Bradyrhizobium diazoefficiens: one gene and its partner. The protein of the gene in region 1 interacts with the protein of each later gene in a pairwise test. Links are inferred from orthologs where the notes say so. Each region holds a gene or a part of one and is shown in the gene's direction. Other genes may lie near its edges. The genes, in order: uvrA and uvrB.

Region 1 (7,295 bases):
GTTGGGGTGGCGTCGTCGGCACGGGCATCGAGTTCGGTTTCGCGCCGAACTGGTCGGTGGCGATCGAATACGACCACCTGTTCATGGGCAAGCACAGCGACAGCTTCACTGCGTTTGGCCTGCCCTTCCGCACGGACAGCATCAAGCAGGATGTGGATATGGGCACCGTCCGCCTGAACTACACCTTCGGTGGCCCGGTCGTCGCCAAGTACTGAGCTGAAGTACTGATCTTCGCCACCTGCGTCACATCGTTACGAAAGGCCGGCCTTGTGCCGGCCTTTTTGTTTTCGCGGCCCGGCGCGCCGAACCGTCAAGGAATCGTAGGGCGCACGCATTGCGCTCGCGAATTGCTTGAGCGAGTTGGGGATCTGACATGAAAACTTGCGCGCTGGCCGCGGTCGGCTTGTTCGCACTCGGCGCAGTCGCGCCGGCCGGTGCCGCGGATCTCCCGCTCTATAAGGCGCCGGTGGCACCGCTAGCCGCCCTCGAATGGACCGGCGTTTACGGCGGCATCAATGGTGGCGGCGGCCTCGGCCATGCCTGCTGGAGCGTTGTTGCCGTCAGCGGTGTTCCGATCGATCCGGCCGTCGGCGAAGGCTGCCACAATGCCAGCGGCGGCACGGTCGGTGCCCAGCTCGGCTATCGCTGGCAGAAGGCGCACTGGGTTCTCGGCGTCGAAGCCCAGGGTAACTGGGCCGACTTCAAAGGCAACAATGTCAGCCTGGTGCTGGCGCCCCTGAACAACCGGACCAGGATCGACAGCTTTGGTCTGTTCACCGGCCAGCTCGGCTACACCGTGAACAGCCTGCTGTTCTACGGCAAGGCCGGCGCCGCCGTCGCGCACGACAAATACGACGAGTTCATTCCGGGCGTCGGCGTCGTGTCCAACACGCTCAGCCAGACCCGCTGGGGCTACAGCGCGGGCTTCGGCGTGGAATACGCCTTTGCGGAGAACTGGTCGATCGGCGGTGAGTACGACCATCTGTTCCTCGGCCATCACGGCGGCGATCTCGCCAGCAGTATCCTCGTTCCGCCGGGACGCACCGAGCGGATTGGCCAGGACGTCGATATCGGGCTGATCCGCGTCAACTACCGCTGGGGCGGCCCGGTCGTCGCCAAATACTGAGCCAGCTACGAACTCCGGAGGACTCCCTCCAAGGTCCTCCCCATCTGCGGATTCCCCAAGGTCCGCAGTCAATGGTGAACGAAGGGCCGGCCTCGCGGCCGGCCCTTCGCTTGTTCCGGACGACGCAGCTGCTGCAAGACCTGCTGCCAAGTCCCGCCAGCGCGCCAACAATCCGTTGACGATTCGCAAGTCGCACTAGAAATCCGTCTCCGTTCTTCCTACGTTCGCTCGCAACCCCATCGGCGCCGATCCCGGTTCCGGCGAAGCGCGCCTTTTACGTCGGCGCGATCGCGCACCTTTGGGATTCCTTGAGGGCAACTCGGATGGATGAAGTGATCAAGGCGAAGCGCCAACAGCAGAACGCGGGGTCACACCTGCGCGCAATTACGATCCGTGGCGCGCGCGAGCACAACCTCAAGAACATCGACGTCGAGATTCCCCGCGACAAGCTCGTGGTGTTCACCGGCCTCTCCGGCTCCGGCAAATCGTCGCTCGCCTTCGACACCATCTACGCCGAAGGCCAGCGCCGCTATGTCGAGTCGCTCTCGGCCTATGCACGCCAGTTCCTGGAGATGATGCAGAAGCCTGATGTCGACCAGATCGACGGCCTGTCGCCGGCAATCTCGATCGAACAGAAGACGACGTCGAAGAACCCGCGCTCCACCGTCGGCACCGTCACAGAGATTTACGACTACATGCGCCTGCTCTGGGCGCGCGTCGGCGTGCCCTATTCGCCCGCGACCGGACTTCCGATCGAGAGCCAGACCGTCTCGCAGATGGTCGACCGCGTGCTGGCGCTGCCCGAAGGCACTCGCCTCTATCTGCTCGCGCCTGTCGTGCGTGGCCGCAAGGGCGAGTACCGCAAAGAGCTTGCCGAATGGCTCAAGAAGGGCTTTCAGCGCGTCAAGATCGACGGCACCTTTTACGAGCTTGCGGAAGCGCCTGTTCTCGACAAGAAATTCCCGCACGACATCGACGTCGTCGTCGACCGCATCGTGGTGCGCGCCGACATCGGCCAGCGCCTCGCCGAAAGTTTTGAGACCGCACTGAAGCTCGCCGAGGGCCTCGCCGTGGTCGAGTTTGCCGACGCGCCTGCGGCGGCGCCGGTCGAGGAGAAAAAGAAGACCGCAAAAATCCACGACAAGAGCGGCCCCGAGCGGATCCTGTTCTCGGAAAAGTTTGCCTGTCCAGTGTCCGGCTTCACCATCCCCGAGATCGAGCCGCGCCTGTTCTCGTTCAACAACCCCTACGGCGCGTGCCCGGCCTGCGGCGGCCTCGGCGTCGAGCAGCATGTCGATGAAGACCTCGTCATCCCCGACAAGGAGCTCGCGATCGGCAAGGGCGCGATCGCGCCCTGGGCCAAATCGTCGTCGCCCTATTACACGCAGACGCTGACCGCGCTCGGCAAGCACTACAAGTTCACGCTGACCAGCAAGTGGAAGGATCTGCCCAAGAAGACGAGAGACGCGATCCTCCATGGCTCCGGCGAGGACGAGATCAAGTTCTCCTACGAGGACGGCGTCCGTTCCTACGACACCAAGAAGCCGTTCGAAGGCGTCATCACCAATATCAACCGCCGCTACCGCGAAACCGAGAGCGAGTGGGCGCGCGAGGAGCTGGCGAAATACTTCCACGACGTGCCCTGCGGCGCCTGCAACGGTTTCCGGCTCAAGCCCGAGGCGCTCTGCGTCAGAATCGGCGGCAAGCATATCGGCGAGATTTCTGAGCTGTCCGTCAAGGGCGCCGGCGCGTGGTTCGAAACTGTGCCGGAAGCGCTGAACGCGCAGCAGAACGAGATTGCCGGACGCATCCTCAAGGAGATCCGCGAACGCCTCACCTTCCTGCTCGACGTCGGCCTCAACTATCTCACCCTCTCCCGCTCCTCCGGCACGCTGTCCGGCGGCGAGAGCCAGCGCATCCGCCTGGCCTCGCAGATCGGCTCGGGCCTGACGGGCGTGCTCTACGTGCTGGACGAGCCGTCGATCGGCCTGCACCAGCGCGACAACGCGCGCCTGCTCGACACCCTCAAGCGGCTTCGCGACCTCGGCAACACCGTGATCGTGGTCGAACATGACGAGGATGCCATTCTGCTGGCCGACCACGTGCTCGACATCGGCCCCGGCGCCGGCATGCATGGCGGCCACATCATTGCCGAAGGCACGCCCGCCGAGATCATGCGCAACCCGAAATCGCTGACCGGCAAATATCTCACCGGCGAGCTTGAGGTCGAGGTGCCGGAGCGGCGTCCGCCGAACCATCGCCGCACCATCAAGGTGGTGAACGCGCGCGGCAATAACCTCAAGAACGTCACGGCGGAAATTCCGCTCGGCCTGTTCACCGCCGTCACCGGCGTCTCCGGCGGCGGCAAGTCGACGCTGCTGATCGACACGCTCTACAAGGCCATCGCCCGCAAGCTGAACAACGCCAGCGAAGGCGCAGCCCCGCACGACCGCATCGAGGGTCTCGAGCATATCGACAAGATCATCGACATCGACCAGTCGCCAATCGGCCGCACCCCGCGCTCGAACCCCGCAACCTATACCGGCGCCTTCACGCCGATCCGCGAGTGGTTTGCAGGACTGCCCGAAGCCAAGGCGCGCGGCTACGAGCCCGGCCGTTTCTCCTTCAACGTCAAGGGCGGTCGCTGCGAGGCCTGCCAGGGCGACGGCGTCATCAAGATCGAGATGCACTTCCTGCCGGACGTCTACGTCACTTGCGACGTCTGCAAGGGCAAGCGCTACAACCGCGAGACGCTGGAAGTCCTGTTCAAGGGCAAGAGCATCGCCGATGTGCTCGACATGACCGTCGAGGAAGCCGCCGAGTTCTTCAAGGCGGTGCCGCGCGTGCGCGAGACCTTCCAGACCCTGCACCGCGTCGGCCTCGACTACATCCATGTCGGCCAGCAGGCGACGACGCTCTCGGGCGGCGAAGCCCAGCGCGTCAAGCTCGCCAAGGAATTGTCCAAGCGCGCCACCGGCCGCACGCTCTACATTCTGGACGAGCCGACCACCGGCCTGCACTTCCACGACGTCAAGAAGCTGCTGGAGGTGCTGCACGAGTTGGTCGCGCAAGGCAACACGGTCGTCGTCATCGAGCACAATCTCGAAGTCATCAAGACGGCCGACTGGGTCATCGACCTCGGCCCCGAAGGCGGCGACGGCGGCGGCGAAATCGTCGCCTGGGGCCCGCCGGAGGACATCGTGAAAGCGCAGCGGAGCTATACCGGCAAGTTCCTGGAGCCGGTGCTGAAGAAGGCGCGGAAGCCGAAGCGGCGGAGCACGAGCGAGGCGGCGGAGTAAAGGTTCGATGGTCTCGTCCGTGGGACTTCGGGACGAAACTTGCGAGTGTCCGCGATGCCCAGCCGAACCTACACACTCTTCCGCAACGCGTTCTTGCCGAACAGCAAGTGACCTGCGTCTACGAGGGTCGCCATCGCGAGCTTTGCCCGCATATCATCGGCACCAACAGGAGCGGTCAGGAAGCCGTGCTGGCTTGGCAATTTGCCGGCGAAAGCAGCGGGCCACTGCCGCAATGGCGATGCCTGAAGCTCGCCAACGTCAGCGCGGCCCGGGCACGCGGAGGCCGTTGGTACGAGGGTGGCTCGCATCGCACCACGCAGACTTGCGTTAGCACCATTGATCTCGACATCAATGTTCACGTGCGCAAACTGCGGTGACGCGCCTTGGCTCAGAGCAACGCTACAACAGACGGGATCGGAGCCGAACCTCGTCAATCACAATATAACGCCCGAAAAGCCCTTGGCCGAACCGATCGACGGCCTCTAGAAGCCGTGCTCGTAACAGTGGCCCACTGCCCGGATCGACGCGGAGCAAGATCAGGCCTGGAACGGCTTGACCCCGGCGGAAAACAAGCTCGCCGAAATCTTTGTCGGCAGTAAGCAGAAGGCGTCCCTGTTGGGACGCCAGCGCGATGACCTCCACATCGCTCAGACTGGCTGCAAATTCGGCGATATAGAGTACGTCATGACCGGCCGCCCGCAGCGCTCGAGAGACTGTGATGCATTCATCTGCGAGCCAGCGCACGATTCAACGATAAATGATCTCTTCGTCGGCCAAATAATCGGCCGCGAAGGCCTGGGCTGCCCGAATATCATCGGCCGTCAGCCGCGGATGCTCCGCCATGATGACCTCGGGGGTCATGCCGGCTCCGAGCTCGCGCAACACCAATTCGACCGGCACACGCGTCCCGCGGATGACAGGTTTGCCGTCCATGATCGCCGGGTTGATTTCAATACGCTCGTGCCGCATGGCTATCCTCGCATTTGCCAAATATAGCACGCCACGTCCCGCTTGTCAGCGAACTCCAAAACCATCCTCCATGCCCTACTCCCTCGCCATCTTCGACCTCGACGGCACGCTCGTCGATAGCTTTCCCTGGTTCCTCCGCACCATCAACGACGTCGCCGATCGCTTCGGCTTTCGGCGTGTCAGGGATGAGGATGTCGAGGGGCTGCGGCATGCGTCAGCAACATTGATCTCGACATCAACGTTCACGTGCGCAAGCTGCGGTGAGTCTCGCTAGCTCCCCACGAATTCAATAACCGCCTCGCCCCGCGCGACGGCTTCGACAATTTGCGGCATGGCGCCCAGAAACTGGCGGATCAGCGCCCGATTGTCGATGTTGCCGACCCGGACCCAAAGCACAATCGGTCCCTGACGCTTTGCGGCCCGCAGCAGGGAGAAATCACGATCCTTGGTGACGAGAACGGCTGATCGAGAAACAGCCGCACTCCAAATCGTCCCATCGGTCGCATTCGCCATCCCGAACTCGGCGACATGGGTCGCGTCGTATCCGGCTCGACGCATGGCTTCCGCGAGTGCAGGTGGAAGCTGGGCGTCGATCAGGTAGAGCAAGCTATTTGGCCGCTATGATGGGGTGGTCGACCTGACGGGCAGCATAGGCGAGCACCGCGTCGATATCGGCCTCTTCCAGATACGGATAATCTTCGAGGATGCTTTCGCGCGACTGCCCTGCAGATAGCAATCCAAGGACGTCGGCAACCGTGATGCGCAGGTCGCGAATGCACGGGCGTCCATGCATTCGCTGCGGGTCAACCGTAATCCTTGCCAGTAGCTCCGACATCTGCCACCTCTTTGAACCCAATATAGCATCTCTGACTGCATCTGTCAGCGTGTCGCCCGCAGTGTCCGCCCTCCCCATGCCCTACTCCCTCGCCATCTTCGACCTCGACGGCACTCTCGTCGACAGCTTTCCCTGGTTCCTGCGCACCATCAACGACGTCGCCGACCGCTTCGGCTTTCGGCGTGTCAGGGATGAGGATGTCGAGGGGCTGCGGCATGCCTCGACGCGCGAGATCCTCAGCCGGCTCGAGGTGCCCGTGTGGAAGCTGCCGGCGATCGCGCGATATGCGCGGCGGCTGAAGGGAGAAGCGGCGGCGGAGATCTCGCTGTTTGCCGGCGCCAAAACGATGTTGCGGACGCTCGCCGAAAGCGGCGTACAGCTCGCGCTGGTGACGTCGGACAGCGAGGTCAATGCGCGGGCGAAGCTTGGCGCATCGGCCGCACTGTTCTCGCATTTCGACTGCGCGGCTTCGGTGTTCGGCAAGCCCGCCAAATTCCGCCGCGTGATCCGGCAAGCTGGCGTAGAACCGGGCAAGGTCATCGCGATCGGCGACGAGGTTCGTGACATCGAGGCGGCGCGGGCCGTGGGGATTGCCTGCGGCGTGGTCTGCTGGGGCTATGCTGCGCCGGCGGCGTTGCGGGCGCGCGGGCCGGATTACACGTTCGAGCGGATGGACGAGATTGTCTCGTCGCTATGCACGCTGCCGTAGCCCGGACGAGCGAAGCGATATCCGGGACCGCCAGTGGATGAGGACGACTCTGCCCCGCATGTCGCTTCGCTCATGCGGGCTACGTCTACCCCCTACTCCGTCCTCCGCAAGAACGTCCCGAACGCGCGCGGGCCGTCGCCGGTCTTGACCTCGCCGATCACCTTCAGCTCGGCCGCATCGATGATCTCGAGCGTGTTGCTCTCCCAGCAGGCGACGATGATGCGCTTGCCGTCGGCGGTCGCATTGATGCCTTCGGGATAGTCGCCGACATTGATGCGCTTGAGCGGTTTGAACGTCGCAACATCGAACACGCTGACCGTGCCGCCATACTGGTCGGTGACGAAGCCGCGGCCGAGC
Region 2 (7,231 bases), 3.0 Mb from region 1 along the record:
CGGATATGCGCGCGCCACAGCAGAGCGCGCCAGCCGTTCGAAGCCATCTGCGTGATCGCATGCAGCACCATCGCGGTCGGCAGCGGCATCAGCGCCAGCAGCACGCCGATCAGGATCAGCCCGCCCGCCATGCCGAACAGCCCCGACAGGAACGCGGTGGCGACCATCAGCAATCCAAGGGCAGCGATCATGATGGGCGTCACGAAAGTCTCCGGTGGTGGTCGCGTAAGGGACGCAAACTGCTCCGCGCTCTCGCCCTCAGGCGGGAAGCGTCCTCGCGTCGACAAATCAACTTGGAATTACTCTCATTCTTGTGCCTCCCTTGCCCCATCTTCGCAAACTGAGTTATCTTGGCCTGGCATCAGCTTTCCTGAGGGTCATTCGTTTGCGGCGGCTGCTCTTTCTCAACGGCATCAAGGCATTCGAGGCCGCGGCGCGGACCGGCAGCTTTGCTGCGGCGGGTGTCGAGCTGAGCGTGTCCGCGGCCGCCGTCAGCCGCATGGTGCATCTCCTGGAAGAGCGGCTCGGCGTCGCACTGTTCGAGCGCAAGGCCAACAAGCTCGTGCTGACGCAGGCAGGCCGTGCCTATCAAAGTGGCCTGACGCCGATCTTCGACGCGCTCGCAAGCCTCACCGCGCAGGTGACGGCACCGTCCAGCGTGCGCGTGCTCACCATCGGCGTCGGCCACACCTTTGCGATGCGCTGGCTGATCCCGCGGCTGTCGGAATTTCGCAGCGAGGAGCCCGACATCGAGGTGCGCTTCACCACCGGCGGTGCCGAGGTGCCGTTCGGAGAGGACTGGAGCTGCGGCATCAAGCTCGGCACCGGCGACTGGCCGGGGCTCGTCGCCGAACCGCTGTTCGCGGGCGACCTCACCCCGGTCTGCGTGCCCCGCCTCGCCAATGGCCTGAAGCGGCCGGCCGATCTCAGAGGGCCCGGCCTGATCCGCGTCACGCATTCGCCGGAGGACTGGCCGATCTGGCTCAAGGCCGCGAACCTTGCTCGCATCAACGCACGCGGGCCAGAGTTCCAGTTCTACGGCCAGGCACTCCAGGCCGCCGCCGACGGGCTCGGCATTGCCATGGGCATCCGGCCCTATATCGACGACGACCTCGCCGCGGGACGCCTGGTCGCGCCATTCGACCTCTCGGTGCCCAAGGGCATGCGCTGGTATCTGCTCTATCGCAGTTTTCAAACCGAACAGCGCGATTTTGCCGCGTTCCGCCGCTGGATCATGCGTTCCGCCGCGGAACCCGCGGTCCGGCCGCGGCGGTCCGGGCGCGCCGCCGCACGGAACTGACCATCACCCTTTCGGTGAAAAAGCCGGCGGCTTGTGAACGGCTTCACATTGTGAAATCCGCAAACGTGGTCCTCTAACCCTCCGACAAGAGAGTATTTGGGGACTACCAATGACGACCATTTACGACGGCTTTGACATCGAATCCTTCGAAGCTGGCAAGGGACTGTGGCACGCCCGGATCCGGCGCGCCGATTTCAGCCCGGTTGCCATCGATGGCGTGCTGTTTCCGGCCATGGAAGTCGGCTTCGCCTGGCCCGATCCCGACGCCGCGATCGAAGACGCCAAGCATCACATCGATCGCTTCCGCCGGCGCGCCGACGACAGCGACGAATAGACCGCCGAGACGGCAACAAAACTGAACGACAGCGTGGCGTAACAGGGGGGACACCGGTTTATGTCAGTCATCGAATGCGACGACACGGCGCGGCCGCGGATTTATTCGCGCAAGGTGCTGGCGATATGCCCCGAATGCGACGGCGATCTCACGGTGCTCCGTGTGATCGGCGGCCGCGCCGGGTGCGAGTACTGGACGATGCGCTGCACCGATTGCGGCGGAATCCATCTCGACATCCTCGAGCCACGCCTGACGGTCGTGGACGGCGACGGGCCACTGCCGGCGGCGTAGTCGCAAGGCCACTGAACCAAGGCCTGCTGCCAACTTGCTGTCAGCAGCCTGCGCACAGGCGGGCTTTCGCTCTTTTCTGGGCGACGGACTCGTCCCATATTCGGGGCATGGCGAAGAAACCTGCTCCCCCAAAATCCCCCAAATCCAAGGCAGCTAACAAGGCACCCAACTCGAAGGCGCACCGCCCCGATGTGCAGCCGATCGGGCCGGCGCTGGCCGAATTGCTCAATCCCGCGATCAATCGCGGCGATGCCGGGCTTGGATCGGGCACTGGCCTTCAGCCGCCGCCGGATAATTCGCGCGACCGCCGCTCCGGCGGCGAGGCCGCCGCACATCGGGCACGCGCCTCGACCCCGAAGGAATTTCCGCAGGATCGGCCGGTGCCGCTGCGGCCAGATCCGCAACCGCGGGAGGGCGGCGGCTTCGACGAGGCGCCGCAGGCCAATTACGGAACCGCGGCTACGATCCCGACGCTCGATCCGGAACTGGCCCGGCAGCTCGGCCTTCCCACCGAGGAGGACGACGCCGAGGCGCTGGCGCGTCCGCCGCGCACCAAGATGGAGGCGCTCGGCGTCAAGGCGACCGCCGACGCACTGGAATCGCTGATCCGCGAGGGCCGGCCGGAGTTCCGCAGGGATGACGGCTCCACGAAAGTGTGGACCCCGCATCGGCCGCCGCGCCCGGAGAAGTCCGAAGGTGGCGTGCGCTTCGAGATCAAGTCACCGTACCAGCCGCGCGGCGACCAGCCGACCGCGATCGCCGAACTCGTCGAAGGCATCCAGCGCAACGACCGTTCGCAAGTGCTGCTCGGGGTCACCGGCTCGGGCAAGACCTACACTATGGCCAAGGTGATCGAGGCGACGCAGCGTCCCGCCATCATCCTGGCGCCGAACAAGACGCTCGCCGCTCAGCTTTATGGCGAGTTCAAGAGCTTTTTTCCGGACAACGCGGTCGAGTATTTCGTCAGCTATTACGACTATTACCAACCGGAAGCGTATGTCCCGCGCACCGACACCTATATCGAGAAGGACTCGTCGATCAACGAGCAGATCGACCGCATGCGCCACTCGGCGACGCGCGCGCTGCTCGAACGCGACGACGTCATCATCGTCGCCTCCGTGTCCTGCATCTACGGTATCGGCTCGGTCGAGACCTACACCGCGATGACCTTCGCGCTGAAGAAGGGCGAGCGCATCGACCAGCGCCAGCTGATCGCCGATCTCGTCGCGCTCCAGTACAAGCGCACGCAGGCCGATTTCAGCCGCGGCACCTTTCGCGTGCGCGGCGACGTCATCGACATCTTCCCGGCGCACTATGAGGACCGCGCCTGGCGCGTGAACCTGTTCGGCGACACCATCGAGAACATCGAGGAGTTCGATCCGCTCACCGGCCACAAGCAGGACGAGCTCGAATTCATCAAGATGTACGCCAATTCGCACTATGTGACGCCGCGCCCGACGCTGGTGCAGGCGATCAAATCGATCAAGTCCGAATTGAAGATGCGGCTCGACCAGCTCCACGACCAGGGGCGCCTGCTGGAGGCGCAACGGCTGGAGCAGCGCACCACCTTCGACCTCGAGATGATGGAGGCGACAGGAAGTTGCGCCGGCATCGAGAACTATTCGCGCTACCTCACCGGGCGCCTGCCCGGCGAGCCGCCGCCGACGCTGTTCGAATATGTCCCCGACAACGCCCTGGTGTTCGCCGACGAGAGTCACGTCACCGTGCCGCAGATCGGCGGTATGTTCCGCGGCGACTTCCGCCGCAAGGCAACGCTCGCCGAATACGGCTTCCGTCTGCCGTCGTGCATGGACAACCGCCCGCTCCGCTTCGAGGAATGGGACATGATGCGGCCGCAGACGGTCGCGGTGTCGGCGACGCCCGGCGGCTGGGAGCTGAACGAAAGCGGCGGCGTGTTCGTCGAGCAGGTCATTCGCCCCACCGGCCTGATCGATCCGCCGGTCAATATCCGCCCCGCCCGCACCCAGGTCGACGATCTCGTCGGCGAGGTCCGTGCCACCGCCCAGGCCGGCTATCGCTCGCTGATCACCGTGCTGACAAAACGCATGGCGGAGGACCTCACCGAATATCTGCATGAGCAGGGCATTCGCGTCCGCTACATGCACTCCGATATCGACACCATCGAGCGCATCGAGATCATCAGGGATCTCCGCCTCGGCGCCTTCGATGCGCTGGTCGGCATCAACCTGTTGCGCGAAGGCCTCGACATTCCCGAATGCGCGCTGGTCGCGATTCTGGACGCCGACAAGGAAGGTTTTCTGCGCAGCGAGACCTCGCTGATCCAGACCATCGGCCGCGCTGCGCGCAACGTCGACGGCAAGGTGATCCTCTATGCCGACCAGATGACCGGGTCGATGGAGCGCGCCATCGCCGAGACCAACCGCCGCCGCGAAAAACAGGTCGAGTACAACACCGCCAACGGCATCACGCCGGAGAGCGTCAAGAAGCAGATCGGCGACATCCTCAATTCCGTCTACGAGCGTGACCACGTGCTGGTCGAGGTCGGCGGCCATGACATGACCGACGACGTCATCTCGATCGGCCACAACTTTGAAGCCGTGCTCGCCGATCTCGAGACGCGGATGCGCGAGGCCGCCGCCGATCTGAATTTTGAGGAAGCCGCCCGCCTGCGCGACGAAGTCAAGCGCCTGCGCGCGACCGAGCTCGCCGTGGTCGACGACCCCACCGCCAAGCAGCGCACCGTCGCAGGCAAGGCCGGCGCCTATGCGGGGACGAAGAAGTACGGCGACGCCGCCAACTTGCCAGTTAGCGCCATGAAGAAAAAGACCGTGAGCTCCTCGCTGAAGGCGAGCGGAGGTGGCAGCAGCAGCGGCTCAAAGGTGCACAAGCCGCACCTCGACGAGATGCACGGCCCGGAATCCCTGCCCTACCGCGAGAGCCCGAGTCTGCCGTCAAAGCCGTTCGGCAGCACGAGCCGGATCATCCAGCCGACGGACTCGCGGCAGTCAGGACCGGAGTTCGGGCCTACGCCGAAGTCGACGGGTGGGATGCCGGGGCGACGGGGTGGGTGGAAGAAGAGGTAGGACGCTGGTCACTGAGGGCGGAGTCGCGGTGTTGAGATGGCTCGCGCCCCATTTCCGGTGCCTGAACAAGGAGCGGAATAGATTCCGGGTTCGCGCTTTCGCGCGCCCCGGAATGACAGTGGCCTACAACTTCCCCTGTCCGCTCTGGCTCTGCTGTTGCTGCTGCTTGTCCTGCTCCTTGGCGTGGTGGCGACCGTAGAGGCAGCCGGCGGCGGCGCCGAGCATGCCGTGATGGCCGGCATAATGGCCGGCGACGCCGCCGACGACGGCGCCCTTAATGCAGCCCTTGGCGTTGGCGACGGGTGCCGCGGCCAGCGAGAGCAGGACGGCGGCGAGAACGATGTGCGGACGTGTCATGGGATCGATGTCTCCAAATGAATGTCGGCCTCTCAACGAGCACGCGCGCATCGCGGTTCCAACAGCGCTTGCTTCGACCGAACTTCGTCAAACGCCGCACCGGAGCGGCAAACACCGGGACCGGTAAAATGCGGGGTTCTATTGTAAATCTCACAAAGTGCGCTCACTTGTGCATTGCAAAAACGTGATTTGCGTTTCGGCCGAAATCGCCTATTTGTTCGTACACCAATGAATTGAGCAAGCCCCGCCGCGCATTGCTGCGCATGGGGTTGCTTTTCGTTTTTGCAAGCCAGTTTCAGGACGCCCCAAGATGACAGAGCACAGCCTCTGGCGTTTCTCGCGTGCGTTGCACCGCGCGATCAACGACCGGCACTTCGAGGATATCGAGGCCCTGATCGACGAGGATGTCGAGTGGGCAATTTACGGCCCGATCGACATGTTTCCGTTCCTCGGCGCGCGCCAGGGCAAGGCGGCGGTGCTCCAGGTCATCCGCCAGCTCGCGGACAATTTCCGCGTCCGCCGTTTCGACCGCGAGAGCATCATGCTGGGGGTCGATTCCGCCTCCTCGATGCTGCGCTATTCACTCACGGCACTGGATTCCGACAAGCCGATCAGCTTGCGCGTCGCGCAGTTCGCCCAGTTCAGGGCGGACCGGCTGATCAGCATGCGTGTGCTGATCGACACTTTTGACCTGATCGAGCAGGCACTCGGCCGCGCCATTCATCTGCCAAAGATGACCGGCGTCGGCTGACGGGGACACCAACGGGCTCCGCAATTCGGGACCGATCGATTGATGCTCCCACGACGCGTTCTGGCCTCCAGCCCCGCCGGACACCGTCGTGGAGACGCTCGTCATCGGGCGCGCGCCTTCCCGCGCGGCCCGTTGGTTCGTTATTCTGAAGGTCCGGCCGCTTCCAAACCGTCGCGGCATGCGCCATAATTTTGCAACGATACCGCCGCATCGTGTGCGCGAACTGGGTTGCGGGCAAGGCAATGGAATTCACGACAGGTTTGGGCTGGACCAGGCTGCCGCTGGCGGTTGCATTCATTTTCGGCTCGGTGCTGACGGCGTCGGCGCAGATCATTCCGCCCTTCGCCCCCGCCGCCACCGTGCCTGACGAGGAGGCCGAGGCCGCTGATACCGCCGATGTCAACGATCCCGACGTGCTCAAAGGCATCGACGTCGACAAGCTCGACTGGGGCCAGCTCGCCATCGACGCCGGCACGCTCAACGACATCATCGCCGCCAAGAAGCGCGCGCAGGCCGCCGCCAATAACGGCTTGAACTGGTCGGCCAACGCCAACGCCAACGGCTCCTCGGCCGTGACCGTGAAGCAGTCGGTGTCGTCGTTCTGGGATACCCGCATCGGCGCCGACATGACGGTCGCGAAAGAGCCGACCACGATGTCGGAGCTGATGGCGCAGAAGGCCGCCAATGGCGGCAACCTGCCGCAATCCTCCGGCAGCGCCTGGGCCGCCGCGACCGCACCGGGCGCAGGCCCCGTCTGGGACAAAACCGCGGTCGAAGCCCGCATCGATCCCGGCGCCGAGCAGAGCAAGCTCGGAGCGTCGCTGACCAAATCGGTGCCGCTGTCGAGCGATTATTCGCTGACGCTTCGGAACGGCTACAGCGTCAACCAGCAGGGCACGACGGCGCTGCCCGGCGTCGGCGGGCACATCACCCGCAATTACGAGACCGACCAATCCGCCAAAGTGACGATCACCGACACGGGCACCAGCATCACCGCCGGCCAGACCATGTCGACCACCGACGACAAATGGCTGCGCAAATTCGGCGCCGAGCAGAAGCTGTTCGACAACGTTACCGTCTCCGGCTCGGTCGGCGAGACCTCGCAGGGCGCGATCAACAAGAGCCTGACCGCG

Evidence for each region.
Region 2: the proteins of uvrA (region 1) and uvrB interact in binary tests that used the Escherichia coli proteins (3 or more experiments, as listed by UniProt). The link is inferred for Bradyrhizobium diazoefficiens from one-to-one orthologs.

Annotation. Positions count from the first base shown.
Region 1 is NZ_CP067102.1:4,296,293-4,303,587, reverse strand. The notes cover bases 1,103-4,625. They hold uvrA (excinuclease ABC subunit UvrA), read left to right. Parts: upstream 1,103-1,449; coding sequence 1,450-4,425; downstream 4,426-4,625. Other genes in these bases: JJC00_RS20075 (hypothetical protein), read left to right, coding at 4,533-4,625; JJC00_RS20085 (outer membrane protein), read left to right, coding at 1,103-1,126. In the rest of the region: JJC00_RS20090 (outer membrane protein), read left to right, coding at 1-215; more of JJC00_RS20085, read left to right, coding at 374-1,102; more of JJC00_RS20075, read left to right, coding at 4,626-4,802; JJC00_RS20070 (DUF5615 family PIN-like protein), read right to left, coding at 4,825-5,169; JJC00_RS20065 (DUF433 domain-containing protein), read right to left, coding at 5,173-5,394; JJC00_RS20055 (DUF5615 family PIN-like protein), read right to left, coding at 5,665-6,000; JJC00_RS20050 (DUF433 domain-containing protein), read right to left, coding at 6,002-6,229; JJC00_RS20045 (HAD-IA family hydrolase), read left to right, coding at 6,306-6,938; JJC00_RS20040 (cytochrome D1 domain-containing protein), read right to left, coding at 7,031-7,295. UniProt on the Escherichia coli protein: The UvrABC repair system catalyzes the recognition and processing of DNA lesions. UvrA is an ATPase and a DNA-binding protein. A damage recognition complex composed of 2 UvrA and 2 UvrB subunits scans DNA for abnormalities.
Region 2 is NZ_CP067102.1:7,261,684-7,268,914, forward strand. What follows is about bases 1,732-5,190. They hold uvrB (excinuclease ABC subunit UvrB), read left to right. Parts: upstream 1,732-2,032; coding sequence 2,033-4,990; downstream 4,991-5,190. Other genes in these bases: JJC00_RS33790 (hypothetical protein), read left to right, coding at 1,732-1,925; JJC00_RS33800 (hypothetical protein), read right to left, coding at 5,114-5,190. Also shown: JJC00_RS33780 (LysR substrate-binding domain-containing protein), read left to right, coding at 386-1,300; JJC00_RS33785 (hypothetical protein), read left to right, coding at 1,410-1,634; more of JJC00_RS33790, read left to right, coding at 1,695-1,731; more of JJC00_RS33800, read right to left, coding at 5,191-5,347; JJC00_RS33805 (nuclear transport factor 2 family protein), read left to right, coding at 5,658-6,098; JJC00_RS33810 (hypothetical protein), read left to right, coding at 6,341-7,231. UniProt on the Escherichia coli protein: The UvrABC repair system catalyzes the recognition and processing of DNA lesions. A damage recognition complex composed of 2 UvrA and 2 UvrB subunits scans DNA for abnormalities.